Ignicoccus hospitalis KIN4/I: one gene and its partners. The protein of the gene in region 3 binds, or shares a complex with, the protein of the main gene of each other region. Links are inferred from orthologs where the notes say so. Each region holds a gene or a part of one and is shown on either strand. Other genes may lie near its edges.

Region 1 (9,262 bases), 410 kb from region 3 along the record:
TACCTTGGATAGTCGAGAGCGGCGCGGCTGAGGTGGGGATAACAGGTCACGACTACGTCCTTGAGTCTGGAAGGGACGTCGCAGAGATCCTTGATCTGAATTACGGTCGCTCGAAGCTCGTCTTGGCGGTTCCCCGAGATTCCGGAATAAAAAGGCCGGAGGAGCTACCCAAGGGCTTCAGGATAGCTACTAAATTCATCAATATAGCTACTGACTATTTCGAGAAGAAGGGGTTAGACGTGAAGATCGTGAAGGTCAGCGGCTCGGCTGAGGTGATGCCAGGCATCGGGGCAGCGGACGGGATAATAGACGTAATGTCGACTGGTACGACGCTTAAGCTGCACGGCTTGACGCCCATAGACGTGATATTGAGTAGCAGCGCCAGATTGATAGTTAGGAAGGACTTGCTTGACGACCCTCGCGTGGAAACGATAAAGTTAATGCTTGAGTCAGTTCTACGGGCATCTAAGAAAAAGTTGGTTATGATGAACGTACCAGACGAAGCGTTGGACGACGTACTCAAAGTGTTGCCGGCCATGTCGGGTCCTACCATAAGCAAAGTGAAGAGTGAGAAGCCTATGTGGGAGGTCATTGCGGCTGTAGACGAAGACGAGATAGCTGACATAATAGTAAAGTTGAAGAACGCAGGAGCAAAGGACATATTAGTTCTTAATGTTGAGAGACTAATCCCTTAGCCGGACGATTTTCTGCAAGAGGTCTACAGCTGCCACTAACAAGGGGACACCTAGAATTATGGCTAAGGTTTTATCGTTTATCTTTACTATTATATAACTATACAACGTGTCGCCGCTTAACACGACGACCTCGTTCTCGCTCGTTATCCCTACGGCGTCAACGCCCCTCTCGAAACTCAACCTTTGGATGATCTCGGTGCCGTTGTATATGAACAAGTTCGAGCCTCGGGAGAAGACTAAGGTTCCGCCCTCCGCGTCTACGCGCTCGCAGCCTCCTTGCGAGATCAGCTCTACTTCGTTTCCATTATTAACCGCATAGAGACCGTCCTCCGTGCAGACGTATAGGAGATGATCCAAGTCCACGTCGTTTACGCGGCTCTTGAAGGTAACGTTAAACCCGCCGAGGAGTTTGTGCACCTCCACCTCTTTGTTCCTGACCACTACTATTATTCCGTCGTAAACCTTTACAAAGTTCGATTGAGGCATAACGTACGTTATGTTATTTACGAGGTCCAGTATCACCGACACGTTGCTCTCTTGCGACGCCAGCGCCAACATACCTTCATCGGCGTGACAGCGCGAGGGCACGAACCAGACCTCTCCGACCCTCACCGGATCGAGAGGTTTAAGGTAGTATATCGAAACGCCCCCGTCGTGGGGAACGACGGCGTAAGGTCCGGCCAAACACGCCGGCGTCCCGGGGAGCTCGAGGAAGGCCTCCAGCGCGCCGCCTTGTCCGTAGAGTTGGACGGAGCCTCCGTAGAGGGCTACAACTACCCAGTGAGTGTATATGGAAAAGCAACAGACGTGGTGAACTGACATTAATAGAGTAGTTAGTATCATCGGAGGGCCGCGAAAGGCGTGACGGTTGTAGTAATAAGTGGACCACCCGGTAGCGGGAAGAGTACTGTGGCAAAGAAGCTGGCCTCGGAGCTCGGCTTGAGGTTCGTCTCCGCGGGATCCGTGTTCAGAAAGCTAGCTGAGGAGATCGGCGTATCGCTCTTGGAGTTGAACGAGATGGCGCTCAAGGATCCAGAAATAGACTTGAGGATAGACAGAATGGTACTCGAGGAGGCTAGGAGGGGGAATGTCGTAATAGAGGCCCACTTGGGCGGCTGGGTCGCCGCCCCTTACGCGGACGTGAACGTTTACTTGACGGCCCCTCTGGAAGAGAGGGCTAAGAGAATAGCCCGTCGCGATGGCATAAGTTACGAAGAAGCGTTGGAGGAGATCCTCTCGAGGGAGGAGGTGCAGTGGATAAGGTTCAGAAAGCTTTACGGGTTTGACGTAGCGAGCTTGGAAATATTTGACTTAGTCGTCAACACTGCGTTGATGGGACCCGAGGCCGTGGTCGAGACAATCAAGAGGATGTTACTTTAGCCTTTTCAACCTTTTCGACGATTTTGTCGGCTATCTTTAGGAACGCCTTCGCGGCTGGCGTATCGGGGTACTCTACGAAGAACGGTATGCCCTTGTCGTTGCTCTCCGATATCCTCGGGTCGAGGGGTATGGAGCCCAAGAAGTCCACGCCGGCTCTCTCTGCGACCCTCTTGCCCCCTCCGCTGCCGAATATCGGGTAGGTCTTCCCGTCGCACGGGCAAGTGAAGCCCGACATGTTCTCTACAATGCCGAGTATGGGCACGTTCAACCTCTTAGCGAAGTTTACGGATTTCATCACCACTTTTTGAGACACTTCCGACGGTATAGTAACTATTATCGCGCCCGTCAGGTTAGGGATCATTTGGGCCACCGTCAAGGGGGCGTCGCCCGTTCCCGGAGGCAAGTCTATTAGCATGTAGTCGGCCTCTCCCCACAAGACGTTCTCGAGGAGCTCCAGCATGGCATTGGTGAGCATCGGTCCCCTCCAAATGACTGGGGCTTCGTCGTCGGGGAGCATGAAGTCTACGCTTACTATCTTCACTCCGAGGGGTCCGGTAACCGGAATTAGGCCTTCGGGGGTGGCGTAAACCCTCTGTCCCTCTACACCCATCATTTTTGGGATGCTGGGGCCGTAGAAGTCCGCGTCCAGCACGACAACTTTCTTACCCCTGTAGGCCAAGGCAAACGCTAGGTTTGCCGTGACGAACGACTTGCCGACCCCTCCCTTACCGCTCATTACGGCTATCTTGTACTTTATTCCGCTTAATCTATCAGCAATACTCTTCTGTATCTCTTGAATGGGCCTGAAGGGAAGCTTCTTCTGAGGTGCGCTCAACTCCCTAAAACCCCGCGCAACTCAGCATTACAAAAATAAAAAGTCTAATAGAGTGGCTTCGGGCAAAATTTGAGCGTCTCGGCTAGAGCGCCAACCAAAGTTACCTTGTTCGGGGAACACTCAGTAGTCTACGGCAAGCCGGCCATAGTATTCTCTATGCCGATTTACATAAATGTGAAGCTGAGCCTCAGCGACGATCTAATGGTAATAACTGGCCCTGTGAGCCTTAGAAGCGTAGATTTAGTGATTTCCAAGGACAAAATAGAGGTCGGCGACTTGGTGAGGAAACAAATGGAGAAGTACGTTTCATACGTCGTTGAAGCCTTGCAAACCATTGGGGTGGAAGGCGCGAGGGTGGAGATAGAGTCGCCCATGCCGGTGGGCGCGGGAGTCGGCACCAGCGCGGCAGTAACTGTCGGTACGATAGCGGCGGCGTGTGCCCTAAAGAGGTGCGGGCTGAACAAGGAGGGAATCGCCAAGCTCGCTTGGGAGGTCGAAAAGAAGGTTCAAGGGAAGGCCAGCCCTATGGATACTTTCGCTTCGGCCTTGGGCGGCGTTTTATGGATAGAGAAGGAGGACAGCGGGTGGAAAATAGAGCGGTTAAGCGTGGACCAGCTCCCGCTAGTCGTCGGGATTTTTGAGAAGAGGAAGACGACAGCTGAGCTCGTGAGGGAAGTGGCCTTAAAGGTTCAACGATCCGAGATCTATAAGGACATAATCGAGCTTATGGGAAAAATAGCCAGGGAAGCCCGTGAGGCCTTGATCAAGGGAGACCTCAAGGAGCTGGGGGAGCTTATGAAGCTAAACAACGCCATGCTCGAGGCGTTAGGACTGGTGACCAAAGAAGTATCGAATGCGATACACGCGGCCGAGTTAGCTGGGGCTTACGGCGCGAAAGCGTCGGGCGCGGGGAGCGGCGGGGCAGTCGTAGCGCTGGCCGAGGACGTTAAAGCGGTGAGGGCAGCGCTCTTGGCCTCCGGGGCCAAGAAGGTCTTCATCGTAGAGAACCCCTCCCGAGGTGTCGAACTTATATAGATATCGCTATATTTACGCCGTTTTTAAAAACCAGACGGGTGAGCAAGACACGGGAAGGGCGTCATGAAGAAAACCTCACTATTCCTCCTCGCGCTCCTAGCTGCGCCGCTCTTCGCAATGTCCAACGGCGCCCCCAACTTTGGGTGTACCATGTGCCACCAAGACGCGAAGCCTCTCAGCCCTCAACACATAGTAATCAAGGGCCTCCCCCAGTACTACGAGCCCGGTAAGAGCTACCGCATAACTATTGAGGTAACCGACGCTAACGAGTGCACCCCCGCCATGACCGCTTGCGGCGGCTTCGCGCTCCAAGCGAACGCCGGCGAGTTCAAGGTAGTTGATCCTACTAACACCTTCATAGCTCACCCCACGCCCACTGAGTCGTTTGTGACCCACACTAAGGAAGGTAGCATGAAGAGGACTTGGACCGTCGAGTGGGTCGCCCCCAAGGAGAGGAAGCCCGTAACCTTTAGGGTGGCAGTAATAGCGGCCAACGGCGACGGCAGCCCCTTCGGCGACTACTTCGGCATGAAGACTTTCGTCTTACAGCCGGCGGTCCCCGGAGTGAACCCCACGGTAACTACCACCCAAGGTAACGTGATAACCATAACCAAGACCGTTTGGGTAACTGTTACTATAACTAAGACCATAACTGTGACTCTGAGCGGCTAAAGGTAATTTTTGTACTCTTTCGTCTCTCGCTTCACGACACGCTTCCCTTACCCTTAAATTTAGGCCTTCGTTCGTGGCGAACGAAGGGGTGAGATCGTGAGCGCGGCTAGCTATGATAACGAGGCTAAGATCAGGCAAGCGAAGACCATGCTTATGAGGGTGATAAACGACCCGGCCGTCCCCAGGAACATCCGGAGGGCTTGTATAGAAGCCGTGAGGCACTTAGAGAACGAGCGCTTGAGCCCGGGCGTGAGGGCGGCCAACGCGATAAGTGCTTTGGACGAGATAGTGCAAGACCCCAACATGCCTATACATACGAGAATAACTATATGGAACGTCGTAACCCTCCTCGAGACAGTGAAGGACTAAAGGGGTCGATAATGGAAAAACCTAGGGTCAGGGTAAGAGGTATCTACGCAACGGCTGTAGCTAAGGTTTTATTGGACGAGGGGCTCGAGCTGAGTGACCTCTCGAAGAAGCTCAAGGAGAGAATAGGACACGAGGGCTCTCCCGAGCCTCCTCACGTAACTGTCAAGCAGTCGGATGACAACCCTGACCAATTGGTTATCATCGGGTTTCCCGAGGAGACGGATAAGGTTATTCAAACGCTCAGAAAGAGCATGCCCTATTCTGTACACCACTTAGCGAGGCCTAACCTCCACAGCGCTTATGTGGTCGAGGTGGACGAGGAGTGTAGGACTAAACTAGGCGAAGAGGAAGTGAGGGTTAAGGCGAAGGAGTGTTACGACGGAAAAAAGTTAATAGCTGAGGTCGTGCGTTCCAGGGTCTTCCCGACCGATAAATTGGTGATGGAAGAGGGCTTCCGGGTGATAGGGCTCTATGCAGAACTAGTGATCGGCAGGGGGAGCGGAGTAACTTTCTCTAAGCATATTACAGACTTGGAGACCAAGATGTTACTAATGAACTTGGCTGCTGAGGTCGTCAGGAGGGGGGTAAAAGTCCACTGGAGGAGCTCAGCCAAGAAGGCCGAACCTCAAGTCCTCCTCGAGGAGCTCGAGAAGCTTTACGACGAGGCCACGAAGATAATGGTAAAGGCGAGGGACGCCGACCACGGGACCGAAGTCTATCCCGGCGAGAGGCTGGACGTGGTCGAGCTGACCTTAGAAGACAAGGTAATCCTGGACGAAATCCGGTCGAAGGTGGTGCCCACGATGCCTTACCATCACAGCCTCAAGTCCGGGGGCGACCGCATGGCCGCTGCCGTCGAGTTGGGCGATAAGATAGCAGCGAGTAGCGAGGTTAAGGCAGAGAGCGTCATAGACTACATAATTGACTTAGCAAGGGATATGAAGTACCTTAACATAATCCACAAGAAGGTTGACGGCGCCGAGTACTCGTTGGGCAGGGCAAGGGTTAGGGGGAACGTAGATAACTACTTGGTCTTAGAGAGGAGGAGCAAGGACTATGGAAAGTACGACGGCTTGGACGTGGTGAAGGAGCCGGGGGACCTCATGATCACGCTGGTAAGCCCGTTCTCGAGGTACCTAATACACGCGTACTACGACCAGTACGGCAACGAGAAGGGAATTTACGTTAACGTAAACACCGGTGTGGAGGTGGGGGAAGGCAACGTGAGGTACATAGACTTGGAAGTTGATATAATACACAAGGACGGGGAGTGGAGTGTAATAGACGAAGACGGGCTGGACCGCTTACCCGCCCCCTTGCGCGAGCTCGCAGTGGCTGAGGTTGAAAAGCTCCTCTCGCACCCCGACCGGATAAAAGAAGTTGTCGCGAATGCACGAGAGCTGCTCTCTGCTCAACTCTAAAGTTGCCTTGGCCTACGGAGAGCCGTTCAAGAAACTCTACTTGCTGCCATCCCTCTTGGGCTGCGACGAAGAGACGGTGTATCTGATACCTTCTCACTTAGCTTACTTGGAGTACTTCGTAGAGAAGGGGTTGGTGACTGAAGTCAATAACGCGAGAGAGTTGATAATAAAGCTGAACGAGGCCATGAGGAGAAAGATGAACGTCGCGGTGGTAGAGCCGGAGGAGCTCCAAGGTATTAAGAACGTTCGGAAGATGATGGCGTTTGTATCTTGGTACTTGAAGGAGTACACGGCGAGGAGTGGGAGGAGGGCCTTCATCTTGCTGAGGACGAGCGGTTTCACGGAAAGGCCGCCCTTCTTTAACTACGTAGAGCCGTGGGCCGGAGTAGTGATTGAAGTTATCTTCAAGCGCGGGAAAGTGTTAATGAATGTGGACTACGGCGGAGGTGTGGAGGTTTGGACTATCTAAACGCAATAGTACAAGTGATAACGTATCTCGTCATGTATTACGCCCCAGCTATGGTGGCCAACGCTTCTCCGGTCTTCGTGGGGAGGGGCACTCCTCTCGACTTCGGGAAGAGGTTCTGGGACGGGAGGCGCTTGCTAGGTGACGGCAAGACGTGGGAGGGACTAATGGTCGGAATGTTGTTCGGTTCGACTATAGCGTGCGCAGAGTCAGTCCTATTGGACTCGCCCGCCTTGTACGTGTACGGCCTAATGGCGGTCCTCGGGGCTCTAATAGGGGATATAGTCTCTTCATTCTTTAAAAGGAGAATCGGCTTGGAGAGGGGCGCTCCCCTACCTCTGGTCGACCAACTCGACTTCTACGTAGGAGCTACTGCCTTCATGATTGCAGTCGGGTGGAAGCCCGAGTGGAAGCTGGTGGCGCTGGGTGCAATAATAATAGTTATACTACACAAGCTGACTAACTTGATAGCGTACTACCTTCACTTGAAGGACGTTCCTTGGTAAGCTTGGCTAGGACTCTGTACTTAACGTACTTGTCTTCTGGACTGAACCTCGGCGGGTGGGGTACTGTCGTCTGTCCGTTACACACCGGGCAGACGTCCTTGAAGGTGTACCTGCCACACCTCACACACTTCTTCATTAAGAACTTCATTTCCTTCCCACCTGTTCGAACTTAGCCACTTCTAACCCCTCTGCTTTCGCCTCTTCAAGGATCTTCTCTCCCACGGCCTCGAGCGTCTTCCCCGCGGTCTTGTAATCTAAAGCCGTCACCTCTACCATGTACCTAGGCGCCCCCACAGTATACACCCTCACGTTTATCTCGTCACCCTTGATGAAGTCGTAAGCGCTCATGAGGGTCCTCCTGATACGGTCGACTCCGTCCGGCGCGAAGGACTGCAATATGGCCATGCCTACTACTTTCGCCGGCTTTATCTTTATGTGAGTCTTCGCAACTTCTGTTATAGCCTTTGCCACTTCTTCCGGAATGCCCAGCTTGGTTAGCACTTCCTCCCCTCCTAAGGCGGCCTCCTCAAACACTCCCAGCAAGTCACCGAAGTGCTTCTGGATGTGGGGTTCCAACATGTTGTATAACTTGTCGTAGTCCTCGCCGAGAGCTTCGGCTACCAACTTCAACAAGTTTTCTCCTTTCTTAAACCTCTTATACATGTACATCTTTCTCTTTCGTTCGGAATCCGTCACCTTCTTTAGCGAGAGGTCGACCGTCCCCCTCTTCTTATTTACCCTTATGACTTTGCAAACTATCTTTTGGTTTTCCTTCAAGACTTGCCTTATGTTCCTAACCCACCTGGACGCCACTTCGCTCCAAGGGAGGTAAGCTTCCAAGTCGTCATACTCGTCCAGGGTGACGTAAGCGCCGTAGTCGAACACCTCTCTGACTGTCGCGACGACTAGTTCTCCCACTCTGGGCAACCTCTTCTTGGGCATTTTACCTCCTCGTCTCCTTCGTGGTTTACGGGGTTAAATGGTAGTTACGCGTCACAAGCTTCCTTGAGAACGCCCTTCAAGAGGAGCTTCGCCCGCTCTACGAAGTCCTCTACGTCCCTAGTGTTAGGAATTATGAAATCTGCCATCTCCATGATTTTCTTGACGCCAAGCTCTATCTCCTTTTCGTCTCTCTTTTTTAATATTTCCACTACGTTCCCTCGGTCGTCCGCGCGCGCCCTGGAGGAGAGCCTTTCCGCCCTCAGCTCGAAGGGCGCTTCGATGGCGACGACTATCACCTTTGTGTACCTCTTAAACGTCTCCAGTTCTTCGGGGGCTCTACAACCGTCCACGAGGACTACGCAGCTCTCTTTGTATTCTCTCTCTATTCTGTCAATCACCAATTTGGCCAGTACGTCCTTGCCGTGCTTAGCCCTCAATTCAGCGGCTACCTTGGCCAAGTTGTCGGATGTGAGCTCCAAATTCCTTTTCTTCGCCTCTTCCCTTACTATGTCGCCCATAACTATTACTGGTATGCCCAACGCTTTAGCGACCTCGGCGAAGGTGCCCTTCCCGGACCCCGGGAGGCCGGCCGTCACCACGAGTAAGCGTGTTATGTTCGGCCCCCGCTGACAGCCGCGCGAGAGTGAAAAAATAAAGCGCTCGCTGGGGGCGCAACGGGGACGCGACGTTGGGCGTGTACCACGGCCCGGACTTGAAGAAGATAACTGGCGGCAAGAAGAGGAGACACAGAAAGGTCAAGAGGAAGTACTGGATGGGTCGTTACCCAACCAACACTACCTTAGCTGAGAACGAGAAGAGAAAGATAGAGAGGGTAAGGGGAGGTAACATCAAGGTGAGGCTCAGGTATGCCGCCTATGCTAACGTGGTTGACCCCAACGAAAACGTCGCGAAAAAGGTGAAGATACTGAGAGTTCTAGAAA
Region 2 (9,196 bases), 850 kb from region 3 along the record:
GAAAGGGGCCTCAAACCGGAGGACTACCCGAAGCACTTCGAAGAAGTGAAGGCAAAGATACTCGAAGACTATAAGGTGGAGCAGCCCGCCACCACGGGGTGACGCGAAGTGGCGGTGACCGTTTCCGCGGAGGAGTGGGTCCCGAGGACCAGAGTAGGGAGGATGGTTAAGGAAGGCAAGATAACTAGCATATACGAGCTCTTCGAGAAGAACTTGCCGATATTGGAGCCGGAGATAGTAGATTATCTGGTTCCGGACTTGAAGCACGAAGTATTGGACGTCAGCTTGGTTCAGAAGGTGACCGACGCCGGAAGGGTCACTAGGCTTAGGGTGCTGGTCGTAATAGGCAACGAGGACGGCCTGGTCGGCCTCGGCATGGGCAAGGCAAAGCAGATGAGGTTCGCGATACAGAAGGCGCTCGCGAACGCCAAGCTCAACATAACTCCGGTCAGGAGGGGGTGCGGCAGCTGGGAGTGCACATGCGGGGAGCCCCACAGCGTGCCCTTCACCGTAAGGGGCAAGAGCGGCAGCGTCGAGGTGATCCTCAAGCCCGCGCCGAGAGGCACCGGGCTGGTGGCGGGTGACGTCGCGAAGGCCGTCCTTCGGTACGCGGGGATCAAGGACGTCTGGACGCACACGGAAGGAGAAACTAGGACTACCCACAACTTCGCCAAGGCTACCTTCAACGCGCTGAAGCAGACTTACAAGTTCCTCGCCCCGTGGGACTGGGTACAACAGCAGTGAGGGGTGTTGAGGGATGAGCAAGAAGTTGTACCTAATTATTAGGATAAAGGGAGAGCCTGACGCGCACCCGGACGTGAGGAAGACTCTGGAGAACTTGAGGCTGTTGAGGAGGTATGCGGCCGTGGTCTACCCGGCGGACTTGCCGGGCCTCGAAGGCATGCTGAGGAAGGCACAAGCGTGGATAACTTGGGGCGAGATAAGGAAGGACGTGCTGGCGAAGCTCTTGGAGGTTAGGGGGAGGGCGCCAGGCGACAAGAAGCTCACCCCAGAGTACATAAAGGAGAAGTTCGGGGTGAACAGCTTCGAAGAGCTCGCGGAGAAGATAATTAACGGCGAGGTGGTGCTTCACAAGCAGGAGGCGATCAAGCCCTTCTTCAGGCTACACCCGCCCAGGGGCGGCTTCAAGAAGAGCATCAAGAAGCCTTACCGCTCCGGAGGGGAGGCCGGCTACCGCGGGGAGGCCATAAACGAACTGGTTTTGAGGATGCTCTGACCACAAAGGCCTAAAACATTGGAAAGCCCGTCGGCCGGGGTGAGTAACTTTGGTGGTAAGGCGTAGGAGGAAGAGCAGGAAGCTGAGGGGAAGGACCAGAACTATGGGCTGGGGCAGGATAGGCCAGCACCGCAGGAGCGGCGCGCGCGGAGGGTTCGGCCGCGCCGGCATGCACAAGCACTTCTGGACGTGGGTCACCGCCAAGAGCCCGGGCTACTTCGGTAAGTACGGCTTCCACTTGCCCCCCGAGGACAGAGTGGAAATTAAGGAAATCAACGTGGGAGAGCTCGACGAACTCGCTAGGAAACTGAACACAAACGTGATAGACTTAGCAGCCATGGGCTACAACAAGCTGTTAGGCTTCGGGAAGGTCAAGGGGAGCTACACTGTAATAGTTGCGTTCGCGAGCAAGAAGGCCATTCAAAAGGTCAAGGCCGCCGGGGGGAAGGTGGTAACCCCCGATGGCGAGGAGCTGGAAGTGGAGGCCGCTTCTTAGCTCTTTCTTATTGGTATCCTTGGCGCCCTTCTCGACGTCCGTGCCTTGCTTCAAGCTACCCGGCCTTGAGAGCGTGGCCTTCTGGATAAGCACTACTATGAACTTCTTCCCGTTCCTCCTCTACACGGCTATACTAGCCTACGTTAGGAAAGACTACAAAATAGTGCTAGAGGGGCTCGCCCTGAACGCGTTCGTGCTCGTCCTCAAGTACTCGTTCCACACCCCCAGGCCGGAGGGCTCTGGCCACCTAACCCCGGGCTACCCCTCCGGCCACACGGCGAGGGCCTTCTGGCTGGCGCTCGAGCTCGAAGGGGTCTGGAGGTACCCTATGTTAACCTACGCGGCTCTGGTCGCGTGGTCGCGCGTTCAGCTCTGCGCGCACTACCCGCTGGACGTAGTGGGAGGAGCGTTGAGCGCTTTGGCCTTCCGCGACTTATGGGAGGTTCTGCTGGAGAGGGTAGGAGCCTTGAGGGGGCAGCGCGCTTAGGCGCACAAGTTCGAAGGGTTTTGCCGTACTCAACTTGGCGCCAAAACGTAGTTACGGTCCCTACTGACAGTTACATAACGCCTATTGTTTCCTCAAAGTCCAACGGATCAAACGCTTACGCCGAGGCGTCGACCCTGTCTTTTAGCACGAGATTGCCTAGCGGGCGAGGACGTGGCGACAGTAGGGATCGTGAGTTCGGTCGCTACGCGTTCTGAGACCCCTTTCGGGAGGGTCGGGAGAGGGGGTAAGTGTAGGAGCCCGGCGAGGCCGTGGCGGCCCCGCGGGGATTTGAACCCCGGACCACCGGCTTTCCCAACCCCGCACGGGATAGGAGGCCGGCGCTCTGTCCTGGCTGAGCTACGGGGCCAACCCCCGTTTTCCGTGACCCCCCTTCCCTTTTTTAATGTTTCTCCTGGTTCTCCTCTTAACCTCCACGGGCACGCCGATCACCCTTACCAACGGGAGTCCCAAGGGACATTGGACCTCCTCGAGGACCTCCCTCACCTTCACCTTCACCCTCTCCCCCCAAGGGGCGGTGCAGTCCCTCCAGTGCGGGCACTTCTTGTTAGTACACTTGGAGGGCGTATACTCGACAGTCGCCCCCTCGATTGCTAACCTCTTTGGCAAGATCAAGGGTATCCCTACTTCCTCCACCTCTCCCATGACCACCTTTCCGTGTACCTTACAGTCGTGTTCCACCAGTCCTACCTTGCCCTTCACCTCGTAAATCCAGCCCCGCTTGTACTCCTCGCACCTCTCCTTGAGCATACAGCCCTCGCAGAGGGGTAAGGTTCCCACAGCCACGAAGCGGTCTCCGGGCTTGAACTCCTTGGGTACTGGTAACACTTTCTTCAACGCCTTTCCCCTCACTTTATGTTCGCCGAAACGTAAAGGGCCTTCGGGTACTGGCGGTGACCAAAAAGATAGTGTTGAGGGTCAGCGACGACTTCTACGAGGAGTTGGAGAGGAGGGCAAAGGAAGAGGGTTACGCCTTAGTGACGGATTACGTGCTTGAAGTTCTCTCCAGAGAGCTCGAGAGGTCTCCCTTCAACCCCAGGGCGTTGGAGGCTAGGATAGAGAGGCTGGAGAGGGGCGAACTGCCGACGAAGCTGCAAGAGGCTGTATGGAAGCTCATCGAAGAGGCCCTCGAGAGCAAGCTGTCCTCAATAGCTATAGAGGGGCTCAACTTGGACGAGAAGGAGCTGCTTAACAAGCTTGTCGACGAGGCCGTTAAGAGGATAGAGAGGAAAGTGGTCGACATGATAAACCCGTGGAGCCAGAAGGTGGACTCCCTCTCCCGCCAGTTGGGGGAGCTCTTGGAGAGGGTTGAGGAGCTGGAAGAGAAGTACAAGGCTCCGCAGCCGGAGCACGAGGAGGTTCGTAAGGAAGCGCCCGTGACTGTCGAAAAGACGTACGATAAAAAGAAAAAGCGATCGGCAATGGATATTTTGAGGGAAAGGAAGGTTAACTTCGAGGAAGACATGGCGTTCGCCAGAAACGTGGACAAGCTCATCGAAAAGTTGAAGAAGAGCGGGGCTTTGGTCATTGAAACAACCAAGCACGGCCGCGTGGTGGTGCACCCGGAGGCTTGGGAGGAGTTCTGGCAGAGGCTCTCGGAGGCCGGGAGCTCCGAGGAAGAGGTCATGGAAGCTCTAAACGACGAGAGGCTGTTCAAGTTGTTCGAGGCTCTAAGGGAAGACGGCTTGATATACTACGACGCCTCGCGGGGCTGGACGGCGTCGCCGGACTTGAGGAGGAGCGTCCAAGAAGAGTAAGTGAGGAAACGACACTTCTTTTAGCCTTGCCGGCAAGTTGGGGACCGGTCCGAAGGCTTGTCGTGCGTGGCCGCCAGGGGGGTCTGGAAGGGCTATCGGGTCGGCCCTCAGAGGGTGGAGGTCCTCCGGGGGGTCGACCTCGAGGCGGGCTTCGGGGAAGTGGTTGCGGTGGTGGGCCCCTCGGGCTCCGGGAAGAGCACGCTCCTCCACTTGATCTCTACGGTAGACTACCCGGATAGGGGCTCAATATTTCACTTGGGCAAAAAGGTCCTCAAGAGCGAGGAGTGGAGGGCCAAGTGGAGGAGACACAACGTAGGCGTGGTGTTCCAGAGCTTGCAGTTGATACCTACCTTGACCGTTCTCGAGAACGTCATGCTTCCCATGGAGTTGGTCGGGATGCCTCCGCACAAGGCCAAGCTGAGGGCGAAAATGTTGTTAGAGAGGCTAGGGTTAGGCGATAAGCTCGAACGCTACCCGACGGAGCTCTCCGGAGGGGAGCAGCAGAGGGCGGCCGTCGCCAGAGCTTTGGCGAACTCGCCCAAGATACTGGTGGCGGACGAGCCCGCCTCCAACTTGGACAAAGGGAATAGGAGGTTAGTCGCGAGCATAATTAGGGAGTTCGCGGACTCCGGCGGGTGCGCTATAGTTAGCACTCACGAGGAGGAGATAGTCGCCGTCGCCGACGCAGTCTGCGCTTTGGAGGGGGGTAGGTTGAATTGTCGGCGCTGAAGGTAGGTATCAAAACTGCGAGGAAGAAAGCCGTTGAGACCTTAGTTATATCGTTAATGGTTGCGTTCTCATTAAGTATGTACGTAACCTCCCAAGTCTTAAAGGACACCCTCCTCCCTCTGTTCTCTAACTACCTCACGATGAGTTATGGGGACATAGTGGTCCTCGGCTACATACCCTACTACGTGGACGAAATCATGAAAAACCTCAGCTGGGTCAAGGACTTCACCGGCTACGCAGTGGTCCCTTCTTACGGGGAGTGTTGTAACTCGACGGTCCCCCTGTTGTTGGGCTATTCCGAGGCCGCGTACCGGAACGACACCTTGCTCGGGGGGTTCAAGGCCCCCAACTTGCGCCAAGGAGAAGCAGTCTTGTTAAAGGGGAGCGCGGAGTTCGTCAAGCCCGGGATGGTGTTAAGGGTCTATCCCGTTGTCACGCTGAACCCCGTGGAACCGTTCGTAGAGAAGGTAGTGGGTTATGCGGAGGGCGGACTCCCCTTGCCGGCGGGTCCGGTGCTCTTCTTGAACGAGGAGGACGGCGAGAGGCTCAAGAGGGAGTTCGGAGGCTACACGGTCTACAGCGTTGTTACCGACGACCCCGACGGGGCTAAGAAGGTTAAAGAAGTAATAAAGGATGTCGGAGGCTTCGTCGCGCTTGTGTTCGACTCGAAGAGGGACTTGCTGTTCTACCCCGGAGAGGACGTGATATTAGAGAGCTCGAACGTCTTAGAAGTTATGTCAGAGATATCTTGGGCCGTCGTAACGATAGTTTTGTTGATAGTTAGCGTGATATACATCGAGAGGAACGTCAGAGAGGTAGCTACGCTAAGGTCGATAGGCGCCTCGCTAAAGGACATGACGCTGTACTTGAGCGGCGTGTGGGGCTCCAGAGTGTTCCTAGGGACCCTCCTCGCGCTGCTCTTCGGAACTGCTGTGGCGATAAGCTCAGTGAACGTCGCCCTGTCCCACCCCAGGCTGGAACCCCTCAAGGCCTTCGTTACCCTTACCGTGAGTCCCAAGACTGTCTTGGCGGTGTTTGCCATGTCCGCCTTAACTACTGTATTAACAATCTTGACGTCTATAATAGCAATAAGTAAGATGAACCTCGTGGAGGCGCTGAGGTTCTACGGATTGAAGGTCAGGTTAAGCATGGAGAGCTCTTTGCCTTTCCGAGTCATGATAGCGGTCTCAGAGAACAAGGCGGCGACGTGGAGGTTCCTTGCGGCGGTGGTTCTATTGTCACTAACCTTGAGCCTTATCACCATCCCAACTCTCATCAAGGAAGGCCTTACAAAGGTTGAAGTCCCAAAGTACTACGACGTGGCGGTGACCTTCCTAAAAATACCTAAGATAAGTCCCCCCGTAGGGTACGTGCTCCCGCAGCTCGAGGGGTTGAAGGGCTACAGCTCGATGAGCGTTTGGGTGGAGAGCCTCTACGGCTCGGTCAACTTCAAGGTTAAAATAGTGAAGGACGGCGAGGAGGTCCCCGTCTACGGCAAGGCTTGCCTTCAAGCCCTCAAGGGGAGCTGTTGGGACCTCGCCCCCCGCTTGGTGGCCGGCAAGTACCCCGGCCGAGGGGAAATAGCTGTGAGCGACCTCTTGGCCCACGAGATGGGGCTGAAGGTGGGAGACATAGTCAAAGTAGAGGTGGAGAGCAAGGGGGTTAAGAGGGCCTTTGAGGTCAAGGTAAGCGGGATCTTCTCCTACCCGATGTTCCCGCCTACCGTGATACTCCCTAAGGCCTACCTCCCCGCGAGGGAGTACAGCGTCATGGTGATTTACGTCTCCGGATCCCCGGAGCTGGAGATAGCCAAGGAGGTCCACGCCACGTTCGTCTCAAACGCCTACGCGGCGACCTCCCTAACTTGGACGGAGTTCGAGAGGGAGCTGAGGGACAACTTGAGGCAAGTGGCCCTCTCAACTTCCCTAACTACCTTGTTGGGGACCTCAATAGTAGTACTCGCCCTAGCGACCTTCAGCTTCAGCGACGTCGTGCTGAAGAGTAGGTTCTTAGCGCTCTTGAAGTCCCTGGGCCTAACCAGCAAGGAGTACCTTACCGTATCCTTGACGAAGTGGGGGCTCGTGGCGGCGGCGGCCCTAATCCCCTCACTCTTGGTCGAAGAGACGGTGGGCGCTTACGTGGCCGGGAGGCTCTCCGAGGTCTACTTGATCCCCCACGAAGCCGACTGGAGGCTAGAGGCGCTGCTGCTCCTCGCGTCCGTGGTGGGCATGGCCGCGCTCGCCGCGCAGTGGTATAGGAGGGTCGAGGTGGTCGAAGAAATAAAACTGGAGTCGTGAAGCCCTCAATCTAGGTATTCTACTGCTTTAACCTCGTAGCCCCCGTCGCCCTTCTTCATTAGCAACACAGCGTCCTCCAGCCTGTAGCCACATGCCTTGCACCGGTAGAAGTAGAGGACCTTCACCGTCCCGTCGGAGGAAACGCTCTTCTCTATATTGAGTTCCATGGGTGACTTGCAGCGGGGGCAATACTTCATGGACGCTCCACCTCACAAGGGCGGCACGGGGGTCTCCGCGCCGCAGACGTGACACCTTAGGATCCACACCTTCCTGTCCAGCCTTATGAGCTCGGTGTCGGGCCCGCCACAAGTAGGGCATATGACGTACTGCTCCACGAACTTCTGCAACAACCTCTCTATTATTTGGGGCGAGAACCTCCCGGTAAGCACCATCTCCCCGCTCTCGCCTATTTGGACTGGCACGGCGAGCTCTTTGGCGAACCACTTGGTCACTATCTTTGGTTCCCTCCTCAGTACGTCGCATATTTGTTTGAAGTTCTGTACTATGGTCTTGTCTCCGACTATTAGCACCCTCGGCTTGGGCACTTGGAACCTCTCCTTGTGCTCCACCCTGCTCGGGAGCATGCTGTAGGCCCTCTCCAAGAGCTTCTCGTACGGCCAGTCCCTTATCGGAAAGGCTACACACCCCGAGGGGGGAGGGGAGCGATGCTATAAAGTTCAGCTCATCTCCTCGAGCAGCTTGCGCGCCTCGGAGGGCTCTATCCTCTGCTGTTTGGTCCCCTCTATGCTCGGAACCCCCTTACCCCTAACGGTCTTAGCCAATATGACGGTAGGTTTGCCCTTCACATTTTTAGCCTCTTCCAAGGCCTCCAACAAGCTCGCCACGTCGTGGCCGTCGTCCACCACTATGACGTGCCACCCGAAGGCCTTCCACTTCCCTATTAAGTCGCCTTTATTTTTTACTTTGAATGTCTCCCCGTCGAGCTGGAAGCCGTTCCAGTCCACTACGGCCGTTAAGTTGTCGAGGGAGTGCGCGGCGGCAGTGGAGGCGGCCTCCCAGACCTCTCCCTCGTCCAGCTCCCCGTCGCCTAGGACCACGTAAACCCTCTTCTTGCTGCCCTTCATCTTTAGACCCTTAGCGACTCCGGTGGCGAAGCTGAAGCCTTGGGCTAGGCTGCCCGTGGGGGCGTCAACGCAAGCTAAGGTGTCGTCCGGGTGGCCTTGGAGGGGGCTGGAAATATCTCTTATGGTCTTGACCCAGTGAGGGGGTATGAGCTCCAGGGCGGCGAGCAGCGCGTAGAACGCCGGTACGGCGTGGCCCTTACTGAGGATCAACCAGTCGTGCTCCGTAGGCCTCTCGTCGCACTTCCTAGGCTCCATCGCGCCCAGCCAGATGGTCGCCAAGATCTCCACTACGGACATGCTGGAGCCTAGGTGGACGGTCTTCTCTACGCTGGCCATCTCGATTATGTACTTCCTCATGAGCTTTGCTACCTCTTCTATCTTTTTTACCTTTTCTGACGTAGTGACTTCAATTAGCTTGCTCACTTCCCTCAAGTGTGGGAACCCGGTGGGGCTAGAGGGCGGAGGTTATATCGCTTGTTAGGGCCTTATGCGCCCCATAGAGCTTAAGGGGAGGAAGTATAAGAATACCTAAAACGCCGAGCGTAGGGTAAGCGTCTTGGACGCATCTAAAAAAGGAGGGTATTCTAGAATTTACGTGCTGACGGATACGGAGCTGAGGGAGCCAGCGGCGGGGTTCGCATCGACCGAGGCCTTCAGGCCGGGCAGCGCGTTAGCGACCTTGGCGACCTCGGAAGGCAGCGCGCCGGCCGCGGCGGCCACCTTGAGCACGAGCCCGAGGGCGCCCATTACGAGGACGAGCGCCGCCAACGCGATCACGGCGGTGTAGCCGATACCGCCCAGGGTCAACAACCTGCTCCTCCTCATTTCCTCCACCTCTCTCGCTTCCACACTAGAGATGACCGGCTAATAAAGCTTGTTAAACTGGTAATACCGAACGGTTCCGTTTTTGAAATCCTAACCGCCGGCCTCTCACTAGGTCTGAAGGATGCGGATTAGAGTGGTGGGGGAAGGTCCGAAACTTTTGGAAAGAGGGGAAATGATAATCTATAGGAGGTGGCTCAAGGGCTCGCCGGCGCCCGTCGGGGCCTTGGTCACCTTGAGCGACGGCGAGGAGGACTTGGCGTGCGGC
Region 3 (9,441 bases):
CCCCATATTCGTCAAAGAAGGCATAGACAAGCCTGAAGAGATAAGCGCGATGCCCGGGCAGATGAGGTGGCCGGTGGGAGAGGAGTTAGTGAAGCACGTCCAAGAGGCGTTGGACCTAGGGGTAAGGTCGGTGCTGCTCTTCGGGGTCCCCAAGCACAAGGACGACCTCGGCTCCTCCGCTTACGACGACCAAGGGGTGGTCCAGAGGGCGGTCAGGCTGCTCAAGAAGGAGCTGGGGGACGAGGTGGTGGTCTTCACGGACGTGTGCCTCTGCCACTACACCTCCCACGGCCACTGCGGGGTCCTAGCCAAGAGGTGTCGCGGCGACCTCTGCGAGTACGTGGTGGACAACGACAAGACCTTGGAGCTGTTAGCTAAGGTCGCCCTCTCCCACGCCAAGGCGGGGGCGGACGTGGTGGCCCCCTCCTCGATGATGGACGGCATGGTGCTGGCCATAAGGGAGGCCTTGGACAAGGAGGGCTTCACGGACGTGGCTATAATGAGCTACGCCGCCAAGTACGCTTCCGCCTTCTACGGCCCCTTCCGCGAGGCCGCCAGCAACGCCCCCCAGCACGGGGACAGGAGGACCTACCAGATGGACCCCAGGAACGGGGAGGAGGCCTTGAAGGAGGTTATGTTGGACGTTAAGGAGGGGGCGGACATCTTGATGGTGAAGCCCGCGCTCTCCTACTTGGACGTTATAAGGAGGGTGAGGGAGGCCTTCCCCCACTACCCCTTAGCAGCATACAACGTCAGCGGAGAGTACAGCATGGTTAAGGCGGCGGCCGAGAAGGGGCTGGTGGACGAGAAGAAGATAACTTTGGAAATACTGCACTCAATAAAGAGGGCCGGCGCAAACATAATAATAACGTACCACGCCTTGGAGGCCTCGAGGTGGCTCAAGGAAGGGTTGGACCTAAAGATGTTCTAGTTTTTAACCACGCCCCAGCCCGCCAGCCTCCAGCGGCCTTGTATCCTCCTGCTGAAGGCCACCCTCGCCCCCTTCCAGGCCACCGCGGGCCTCTGGAGCTTCACGGTCATTTCGTCCTTCTTCAAGTCGACTACCATACCGATGGTTATGTTCGTACCTATGGTCATCATTAACACCTCTCCCCTCCTCAGCGGGGCCATCTTCATCTCGCCCCCTCTGAAGCCCACCACGCGGTCGAGCAAGTGGTACTCCAAGGTGAGCTGGTCGTAAACCGGCGGCAGCTCCCCGGGCCTCCCCAACACGCTCCCCACGAGGGCGTCAGCCTTGGTAACGGAGGGGTCCAGCCGGGTGCCCACCGCCACCAGCCCGCCGGGCTTGGCCTCTTCTACCTCCACGTTGCCGAACCTCAAGCTGACCACTTCGCTCTCCAGCGGGACGTACTCGACCTTGTTCCCGCTCCTTACGGCGTAGCCGGGCCTTATCTCTATCTTATCCCCTACCCTCAGCTTCCCCCTCATCAAGGAGCCCCCGACGACCCCTCCTACGAGCTTCTCCGGGGGCGTGCCCGGCCTGTTCACGTCGAAGCTCCTAGCTATCCACATGAGGGGCGGGGAGTCCAAGTCCCTCGGGGGAGTGGGGATCTCCTCTTGGATCGCCTCCAGCAGCGCGTCTATGTTGGCCTTGTGCAAGGCGCTGACCGGCACAACCACCGCGTCCTCAGCCCAAGTGCCCTCCAAGAACTTCCTGATCTGTTGGTAGTTCTTCATCGCTTGGTCCTTGCTCACCACGTCTATCTTGTTCTGGACGACAACTAACTTCCTAATGCCTATTATGTCCAAAGCCATGAAGTGCTCCTTAGTCTGCGGCTGGGGACAAGGCTCGTTTGCAGCTATTACTAGCAAGGCGCCATCCACCAAGGAGGAGCCGGAGAGCATGGTGGCCATCAACACCTCGTGTCCCGGGGCGTCCACGTAGGAGACCCTCCTCTGGAGGACCGGCTCGCTCCCCTTGGGGCACCTCGGGCATTTAGGCTCGGGGGAGTAGGCGTCCGGTTCGGGGCAGTTGGTGCACTTGTATATGTCCCCGTCGGCGTAGCCCAGCTTTATAGTCATCCCCCTCTTGAGCTCCTCGCTGTGCCTGGCGGTCCACACGCCAGTGAGCGCTTGGACCAACGTGGTCTTTCCGTGGTCCACGTGCCCTACCACGCCGATGTTAACCTCGGGCTGCACTTCCCTCTCTTCCACTCCTATAACCCCGTGGGCCTTCCGGGAGAGGCCTTAAGAAGGTCGGCTCAGACGAAAATTCCTACCTCACCTTTCGGACGGGGTTACCCACCTCATCGCCGGCTAAGGGTGATAAGGGAGAGAGTTTTGAGTTCCTAGGGTCCGATCGTGGAAAAGGTAGTCCCCTTCATACCGAGCCCGCTGAAGGTGGTGAAGGCGGCGCTAGAGCTAGCCAAGGTGGGGCCCGGGGACGTGGTCTACGACTTGGGCTCCGGGGACGGGAGGGTTGTGGTGCTGGCGGCGAAGCTCTACGGCGCCCGGGCGGTCGGGGTCGAGGTGGACGACGCCTTGGTCTTGCTTTCCCAAATGAAGGTGAGGGAGGAGGGGCTGGAAGATAAGGTAAAGATCTTGAAGAAGGACTTCAAAGAGGTGAGCTTGGAGGACGCAACGGTGGTGTACTTATACATCTACTACGACGTTATTAGGGACTTGATGCTGGAAAAGCTCGAGGGGCTCAGGCCCGGGGCGAGAGTGGTGACGCTCGAGATACCGGTCCCGGGCTGGATGCCGGTCGCGAAGAGGGGCGTCCAAGACGAGGCCGGGGTGGTTAGGACCTTGTACTTGTACGTAAAGGGGGTGTCAGACCCCTCCTCGTGGAAGAACGAGGAGGCCGACCCCAAGTGGGTGGAGGAGTTCCGCGAAAACTTGTGGGGTCACCTGCGCCGCGGGAGCTCGTCCAGCTTCAGCTTGAGTCCGTAGCCCTTCAGCTCCAGCTTGATTCCCCTGGCGCTCCACTCGTCCGTGAAAGACCACTCGTCTATAATGAAGTTGATACAAACCTTGAAGTCCGTGAGCGACGTCAGCGTGACCCGTTCGACGGCGAGCGTTCTATCGGGCAGAAGCTTCCTATCCAAAATTACCCTCAAGGTGACTGTAGCGTGCATATCTAGGTCCGGGACGAGGGGCGGCGGCTCCACGCAGACCTTGTACCTCCCGGGCCCCAGCTCGCTCTCCGTCACCTCCGAGTCCCCCTCGAACCACTTAACCTTTGCCAACTCCAACAGTGTAAGCGCGTTGAAGTATGGAATGGAGCCCACAACGCTGCACTCCCCCGTCTTCTCGTACTCCGCTAACGGACACTCCCTCAAGTAGAGGTCCCTCAAGTACAAGTAGCTTCCCTCGTAGAGCTCCAGCTCGACGTCCCGGACCTCGCCGGGCCTCAAGTAGGCCTCGTAGAGCAAGTCGTCCTCTGCCATCTTGTAGTCGCCCCACACTTGGAACACCACGGTCTCGTTAGACTTGTTCTTTACCAACAGCTTGACTGGTTCCCCGGGGGCCAAGGGCAACTTGGAGAGGACCTTTATCTCTGTGTACCGCGGCTCGGAGTCCAAGATCTTGAAGTACATGAACCGGTCGAGATTCACGCTCCCTTTATCGGTTTCAACCCTCAAGTTCACGTATACTCCCCTGAGCTCGCTGAAGAGCGCAAGAATCTTGCGCGCGTGGAACACCAGGCCCGCCGGGCCCAGCCCTCCTCCCCCGGCCGCGGCTAACATTGACTTCACCAAGGAAGCTACCATCTCGACTTCGCTTTTATCCTTCTCGCTTTCGAATAGCTTAACCACCAAGTTGAGTTCGGACAGCTTGGTGACGCAATACCTCTTGCCCGGCAAGGCCCCGAGGCTTATCGAGAACAAGTCCTCGTCGCTGCCTACTTGTACGTCCGCGCGGAAGCGCGCTTCGAAGTACGTCGGAACTTCTGAGGAGCCGCACGCCATCAAGAAGGTTTCTTTCCCCTTGACGAACCCTAAAACAACCCCTTTATGGACTTCGGGAAGAAGTACACAGTCGTGTAGGTCTCGTTGTTCCACGTTAAGTTTACTATCGGGAAGGCCAGCTCCGGCCTTAAGAGCTCGAAAGAGAACGCGTGCGCCCACGCCAAGGAGGCGATGAGCACTAAAGCTAGGGCCGACCTCATAGCTCTCGCGGCGCTCGTGGGAGGGAAGGTTTTGAAGCGCTCCTTCCCCTCCCTCGCGGATGGAACCTTTGATCGCCAAGGTCTTAGTGGCCTACTCGCTGGCGACCTTTACCGTAGCCTTGACCTTAGCCCCCGTCTTCCCCAAGCTGCATATAGACTTCATGAGGGCTGCGGTGGTAACCTTCCCCCACGGGGTGGCCCTCGCTTACGTGGCGAGCCTGAGCAAGGGGGAGAGGAGGGAGCTTCTGCCCCTCAACGCCCCGCTCCTAGCGCTCCCGTTCTGGTACGACGGGCTGAAGCACTACTTAGCAGCGCCCGCGCTCCACGTCGCCCTCTGGGCGCTCTCCTCCTCTTCCAAGTGGAAGGGGGCCTTTAGGAGGTCCCTCCAAGCGGTGGCGATATCGTACTTCGCTTTGACAATATATTCAATAACCTCTGCAGACCCAGTAACGGACGCCGTAAGGCTCTTGGCCTACCCCTTCGCTCTGATATACGCGGTCTCGTGCCAGTCCTTCCCGAAGACCTTCGGCGAGGAGGCGAACTGGCCCTTGGCCTTCGCCAGCTCCGCCCTCTCGCTCGCGCTCCTCGCCTACCCCCACCCCTCCTACGCCTTGGGCTTCTTCTCCCCTTTGGTATACTTGGTGGCTGCCAAGTTCTACAACCTCCCTAAGTACTACAAGAAGGTGAAGGGGCTCGAAGGGGTGGCGAGGAGGGCCCAAGAGTACTTCTGGTGGGGACACGCCCTCGTAATCCCCTCTTCCTTCTTGCCGTTGTTAGCGAAGGAACCGCTGACCTCCTTGCACGCTTCCCTCTTAGGCTTCGTCGCGCTCCACATATTCATTCACTTCCCTATGATGGTTCCTATCATCCTCAAGGTGCCTAATAGGAGGAGGTACTGCAAGCTCCCCCTCCCGCTGGCGTTGCTCTCCGCAACCGTCTGGCCCCACCAGAGGCACTTGGCCTACGCGCTCTTCCTCCTAGCCTACTCAACGCTATTGCTCTCAACCTTCGAGCTCCCCGGGGGCGGGCTTGCTGGCGGTGGCGGTGCCGAAGGGGGAGGCGCAAAGGGTCCTAGAGGAGCTCAGAAGGAAGAACGTCGTTGACCAAAACTACAAGATAAAGGAAGTGGGCGACAAGGTGCTCATACCGGTGAAGGCACCCGTGGAGGGCTACGAGGTCGTGGAGATCGAGCTCGAGAGGAGGGAGAGGCCGAAGAGCTTGAAGGAGTGTTTGGAGGAGAGGTTAGGGAAGGGCGACTGGCCGCGGTCCTTCAGCGTGGTGGGCGACCTGGCAGTGATTTCGTTGAAGGACGAGGAGTTGTTGAAGTACTCCAAGGAGCTCTGGGAGTGTATAAAGGCCTCGCAGAAGAGGGTCAAGTCCCTCTGGGCCAAGCTGGGCACTGAAGGGGAGCACAGAGTAGCTAAGCTGGTCCACTTGGGCGGGGAGAAGAGGACGGAGACCTTGTACAAGGAGTATGGATTAATCTTCAAAGTGGACTTGGCCAAGGCTTACGTCAACCCCTCCCTCAGCGAGGAGCACAGGGAGGTGAGCGAGGCGGTGAGGGACGGGGAGAGGGTGCTCGACATGTTCGCGGGCGTCGGCTTCTTCCCGATACACATAGCCTCCAAGAGGACAGCGACGGTAGTCGCAATAGACCTTAACCCGAACGCTGTGAAACTCATGATAGATAACATCAAATTGAACAAGAAGAAGTTGAGGGGAACTATAATACCAATCATGGGCGACGCCTCGGAGGTCACGAAGTTCTTCAAAGATAAGAGCTTCGACGTAGTGATTATGAACTTGCCCCACAAGGCTGAGGAGTTCTTGAACGAGGCCAAGAGGTTGGCCAAGAGGGCGATACTGCTTTACGTGGTGGGGACTGAGGAGGAGGTGGAGAGGAAGTACCCGGGCTGTAAGAAGAAGGGCGTGTTGGACTACTCCCCGGGCAAGCGGGTTTGGAGGGTAGAGCTGGTCCCGGAGTGCTGGGGGGAGGCTTGAGGTACCCCAAGGAGTCCCTCGCGCTCTACGCCTTCAGCTGGCAGTTCGACGGGAGGTGCGGCTACGGGGAGCTCGACGGGAGGCCCTTCAAGTTCTGTCCCCCGGACGAGCTCCACGGCGACCCCGAGGTCGCTTCCAAGGCCTTGGGCCTCCACGAGGACTTGGACGAGCTCTACGAGGCCTTGAAGGGGGACCCGCTGCTGGGGTGCGTGGCGGAGAGGTACTGGGGCCTGAGGCCGCGGGCCCTCGGCATCTGGGAGGCCGCGGTGGTGGGCATAGCGCAACAGAACGCGAGCTTCAAGCAAGCGTGGTCGAGCCTCTACAAGCTTCACATCATCGCCTCTAAGAGGATTAACGTGTTCGGGAAGGAGTACTTGAGGTTCCCGCGGCCGGAGGAGGTGGACGAGCGGGCGCTCAAGGCGGCGGGCTTCGGCTACAGAGCAAAGTTCGTGACGGCCCTCAAAGAGGCCTTGAGGGAGCGGCCGCTCACTTGCTCTAACGTGGACTCCTTGAAGGGGGTGAAGGGCGTCGGGGACTACACGCTGGGCTTGGTCAAGCTGTTCGCGTGCCGCGACTACTCCGCCCCCGTACTCGACCGGTGGCTGAAGGCTGTTTACGAGGAGGCCTACGGCGGGTTGGAGAGGTACTACGAGTTCGGGAAGTGGAAGGGCCTCGTCTCCTTGCTAACTACCGTCGCCCTCGACGCGGTCCCCCTCACAAGGGCCCTCGAGAGGGTCAGGAGGGGCGAGGTGTGCCCCTCCGAGGAGCCCAGCCCCTTGACCCTCTGGAAGTACTTCTGAGCTTTTCCGCTAACCCCTCGGGGAGAGGAAGGCTTGATCGTAGAGGTGCCCCTCCACGTCAGCGGCCTCTGGAGGCCCGTCTGGAGGAGGTCAGCCATAAGCACGGGCTCCTTGGGGGCCGGGGTGCTGCTCAAGCCCGGGGCGGTCTGCTCCCCCGGAGGCCCGCGGCCCCCGGTGCCCACGGCCTTGGGGGAGGTTAGGTGCAAGCTCCCGGTGCCCGTGGGGAAGGGGTTCGCCACCTCCGCTGCCATAGCCTTGGCCTCGGCGATATTCAAGTACAAGAGCTTCGTGGAGGCAGCTGCGAGGGCCCACGTGGCGGAGGTCTTGAACAAGACCGGGCTGGGCGACGTGATGGCGATAGCCTACGGGAGGGGAGTTGCGGTCAGGACAGAGGCCGGGGGGCCGGGGTGGGGGAGGGTGGAGAGCTTGGAGGTTCCCCGAAAAGTCTTCGTGGTGGGCTTCACCGTGAAGGGCCTCTTCGCGGACACCCCGAGCATGCTCTCCTCACTGGACGTGAGGGAAGCTTTCGAGGACGCTTGGAAGGCCTTGTTGGACGGGTTCGACTTCTACTCCTTCTTGGAGGCCGCGGAGGCCTTCTCCGCAAGGGTCGGCTTCTTGAAGTTTGTGGAGCCGAGGCTCTTGAAGTTGCCGGGGGTAATGGGGGGTTACGTGAAGAAGTCCGCGGGCGTACTCTTCGTGGAGGGAGCTTACGCAGACGAGGTCTTGGAGGAGGTCAAAAAGGTCTACAAGGTCGCGAGGGCGTTTACGCCGGCTTCGTTCTACATGAGGGTCGCGCCGTAGAACAGCAAGTATATTCCGGCTGCGAGCATGAAGGCGTTGGTTATCAGCTCTATCCTCTCGCTGTTCCTCACTATCTTCTCCGCCAGCCCCCTGACCCTCGGCCCGGCCCAGCTGACCGCGAAGAGCGGGGCCGCAACGCCTAAGGCGAAGCCCGCCAGCGTCTGGAAGCCCCCGCCGCTGGCTATGAGCAACAACGCCCCTATGACCAAGGGCAAGTTGCACTGTACCGACAAGAAGCCGTAAATGAAGCAGAACGCCTTCCCTCCGGTCTTGCCCAGCGAGCCTGCGCTGAAGCTTATAGGCACCTTCAGCAAGCTCGCCGCGCTTATAGCGACTATTACGGTCCCTACAACGGGTATCAAGAACTTCTGCAGCTCCAAGGCGGCGGTGGAGAAGGCCAAGAACAGTGCCCCGAGGAAGGCCACACCCACGGCAGCGGCCGCCGCGCAGCTTACGGCCGAGAGGGCGGAGGACCTCCTCTCCCTCAAGCCCCTAGTCACGTAAGTCACGAACAGCGGGAAGTTACAAGGGGAGACGGCCGCCCCGACCCCGGCGGCCAGGCCGACCAAGAACATCAGCGCCGGCGCGGCCGAGCCGCTAGACGGTATTTCAGTAGTCCCCGCGGACATCGACGCTGCGTTTACCTCTTTCTTCCCTATCAACACCTCGCTGACCGCTTGCAAGAACTTGGCGGTCTCGTCCACGGTCTTCTGGTCCAGGGGGACGTTGTTCCTCCTCGCCATGCCCCATATCCTCTCCTTAATGGCGTCCTCGCTCCCCAAGAGCTCCTCGAGGGTCACCCTCTTCCGGTAGGCCTCTAACAAGAGCCTCCCTATGCCGTTCCTCTCGCTCTTGGCCCACTCGAGCAAGTCCTCCCTCGAGGTCGAGGCCGGGGCGCCGTGGCACACGGAGCACTTGGCCAAGTAGGTCTGGTAGCCCGCCAAGACGGGGGTGCCGACGGCGCTGAGGGCCCAGTTGAGCATCGCCTCCGTCACGTTCTCCGCTATGAACTCGCCCTCGTGTCTCGCCACGGGCTTCCCGTCCTTGAAGAGTATGAAAGTAGGCGTCCCCTCTACCTTGTACCTCTGGAACAAGGTGGCGGTGTTGGTACCGTAAACCACGTCGACGAACCTTACTTTCCCTTGGCTCATCTCGAGCTTGAGCCAGTAGGGCAACATCTTCTCACAGTGCGGACAAGTTAGGCTCCTAAACATCACCGCCACGTACTTGTTCTCCTTTAGGAGCTTCTCGAAGGCCGGGACGTTGTATATCGTGTAAGCTTCCGTAGAGACGTAGTTGTTACTCACGTACGACTCGTACCACACCAAGCCGGCTGCGACGGCGCTCCCGACGAGGGCCAAGATCAAGAGCGCGGTTCCGGCCCTCTTCTCTTCTTTAAACTTCTTGAAGTCCAGCCGCCCCGGGCCTCCTAGCCTCATGCTCAAGCTTCCAAGCCCCCAAGGGTTCGGAACTAGGGGTTATGATGTGGACGCTCTCCCCTCGAACTCCTTACGGAGGCGGAAATAGCTTATCACCTCCGAGCCCTTACTAGAGACCCGGTGCCCTCTTTGTCCCCCCAAGAGGTCTTGGACCTCCTCTCCCAACTCATCTCCTTCGACACCGTCTCCCCCGAAGGCAAGCAGTACGAGGACTTGGTCCACTTCCTCAAGGGCTGGCTGGAGGAGAGGGGAGTCAGCGCTAAGGTTG

The links.
Region 1: the proteins of IGNI_RS01670 (region 3) and IGNI_RS03945 are in contact, whole or in part, in a crystal structure (PDB 3CW2), measured with the Saccharolobus solfataricus proteins. The link is inferred for Ignicoccus hospitalis KIN4/I from one-to-one orthologs. Residues at the interface, in WP_009988771.1 of Saccharolobus solfataricus: Asp222, Lys225, Pro226, Gly227, Thr228, Gln229, Phe230, Asn231, Leu233, Lys234, Gly235, Leu259, Phe273, Thr274, Lys275, Tyr300, Leu301, Asp302, Pro303, Ser304, Leu305, Lys307; in WP_009989173.1 of Saccharolobus solfataricus: Val185, Arg186, Thr187, Asn188, Glu189, Pro190, Leu191, Gly192, Val193, Glu194, Ile196, Lys197, Ile200, Ser201, Leu204, Ile217, Lys218, Ile219, Tyr220, Thr221, Ile222, Gly223, Ala224, Pro225, Tyr227.
Region 2: the proteins of IGNI_RS01670 (region 3) and IGNI_RS06525 are in contact, whole or in part, in a crystal structure (PDB 2QMU), measured with the Saccharolobus solfataricus proteins. The link is inferred for Ignicoccus hospitalis KIN4/I from one-to-one orthologs. Residues at the interface, in WP_009988771.1 of Saccharolobus solfataricus: Trp33, Pro65, Glu66, Gln148, Val151, Asp152, Val154, Ser155, Lys156, Ala159, Leu160, Tyr163, Arg164, Lys167, Ile180, Ile181, Pro182, Val183, Ser184, Leu186, His187, Ile189, Asn190, Asp192, Ser193; in WP_231918336.1 of Saccharolobus solfataricus: Met1, Leu2, Arg4, Leu5, Tyr6, Lys8, Leu9, Pro10, Ile106, Lys108, Lys109, Glu110, Lys111.

The regions. Positions count from the first base shown.
Region 1 is NC_009776.1:677,659-686,920, forward strand. The notes cover bases 6,423-9,237. They hold IGNI_RS03945 (translation initiation factor IF-2 subunit alpha), read right to left. Parts: upstream 8,322-9,237; coding sequence 7,524-8,321; downstream 6,423-7,523. Other genes in these bases: IGNI_RS03935 (hypothetical protein), read left to right, coding at 6,423-6,876; IGNI_RS03940 (CDP-2,3-bis-(O-geranylgeranyl)-sn-glycerol synthase), read left to right, coding at 6,864-7,379; IGNI_RS07535 (RNA-protein complex protein Nop10), read right to left, coding at 7,333-7,527; IGNI_RS03950 (nucleoside monophosphate kinase), read right to left, coding at 8,366-8,917; IGNI_RS03955 (30S ribosomal protein S8e), read left to right, coding at 9,010-9,237. Outside these bases: hisG (ATP phosphoribosyltransferase), read left to right, coding at 1-695; IGNI_RS03900 (hypothetical protein), read right to left, coding at 684-1,538; cmk ((d)CMP kinase), read left to right, coding at 1,557-2,075; IGNI_RS03910 (Mrp/NBP35 family ATP-binding protein), read right to left, coding at 2,056-2,910; mvk (mevalonate kinase), read left to right, coding at 2,980-3,945; IGNI_RS03920 (Reeler domain-containing protein), read left to right, coding at 4,009-4,617; IGNI_RS03925 (stationary phase-response protein), read left to right, coding at 4,714-4,986; IGNI_RS03930 (ribonuclease FAU-1 family protein), read left to right, coding at 4,998-6,407; more of IGNI_RS03935, read left to right, coding at 6,376-6,422; more of IGNI_RS03955, read left to right, coding at 9,238-9,262. UniProt on the Methanocaldococcus jannaschii protein: eIF-2 functions in the early steps of protein synthesis by forming a ternary complex with GTP and initiator tRNA.
Region 2 is NC_009776.1:1,127,919-1,137,114, reverse strand. What follows is about bases 5,941-8,689. They hold IGNI_RS06525 (translation initiation factor IF-2 subunit beta), read right to left. Parts: upstream 7,651-8,689; coding sequence 7,231-7,650; downstream 5,941-7,230. Other genes in these bases: IGNI_RS06520 (transketolase), read right to left, coding at 7,699-8,529; IGNI_RS07685 (eukaryotic translation initiation factor eIF-2-beta/eIF-5 family protein), read right to left, coding at 7,027-7,218; IGNI_RS06530 (ABC transporter permease), read left to right, coding at 5,941-7,021. Also shown: IGNI_RS06570 (50S ribosomal protein L18), read left to right, coding at 1-102; IGNI_RS06565 (30S ribosomal protein S5), read left to right, coding at 109-744; IGNI_RS06560 (50S ribosomal protein L30), read left to right, coding at 758-1,237; IGNI_RS06555 (uL15m family ribosomal protein), read left to right, coding at 1,287-1,733; IGNI_RS06550 (phosphatase PAP2 family protein), read left to right, coding at 1,699-2,220; IGNI_RS07595 (UPF0179 family protein), read right to left, coding at 2,578-3,066; IGNI_RS06540 (hypothetical protein), read left to right, coding at 3,132-3,995; IGNI_RS06535 (ABC transporter ATP-binding protein), read left to right, coding at 4,062-4,724; more of IGNI_RS06530, read left to right, coding at 4,712-5,940; ihomp1 (pore-forming outer membrane protein 1), read right to left, coding at 8,698-8,955; IGNI_RS06510 (class I SAM-dependent rRNA methyltransferase), read left to right, coding at 9,104-9,196. UniProt on the Methanocaldococcus jannaschii protein: eIF-2 functions in the early steps of protein synthesis by forming a ternary complex with GTP and initiator tRNA.
Region 3 is NC_009776.1:272,287-281,727, reverse strand. The notes cover bases 52-3,045. They hold IGNI_RS01670 (translation initiation factor IF-2 subunit gamma), read right to left. Parts: upstream 2,176-3,045; coding sequence 928-2,175; downstream 52-927. Other genes in these bases: IGNI_RS01660 (hypothetical protein), read right to left, coding at 2,868-3,045; IGNI_RS01665 (SAM-dependent methyltransferase), read left to right, coding at 2,323-2,913; hemB (porphobilinogen synthase), read left to right, coding at 52-931. Outside these bases: more of hemB, read left to right, coding at 1-51; more of IGNI_RS01660, read right to left, coding at 3,046-3,935; IGNI_RS07715 (hypothetical protein), read right to left, coding at 3,962-4,132; IGNI_RS01655 (hypothetical protein), read left to right, coding at 4,201-5,235; IGNI_RS01650 (class I SAM-dependent methyltransferase), read left to right, coding at 5,171-6,133; IGNI_RS01645 (DNA glycosylase family protein), read left to right, coding at 6,130-6,933; IGNI_RS01640 (GHMP kinase), read left to right, coding at 6,967-7,734; IGNI_RS01635 (thioredoxin domain-containing protein), read right to left, coding at 7,713-9,173; IGNI_RS01630 (M20 family metallopeptidase), read left to right, coding at 9,303-9,441. UniProt on the Methanocaldococcus jannaschii protein: eIF-2 functions in the early steps of protein synthesis by forming a ternary complex with GTP and initiator tRNA.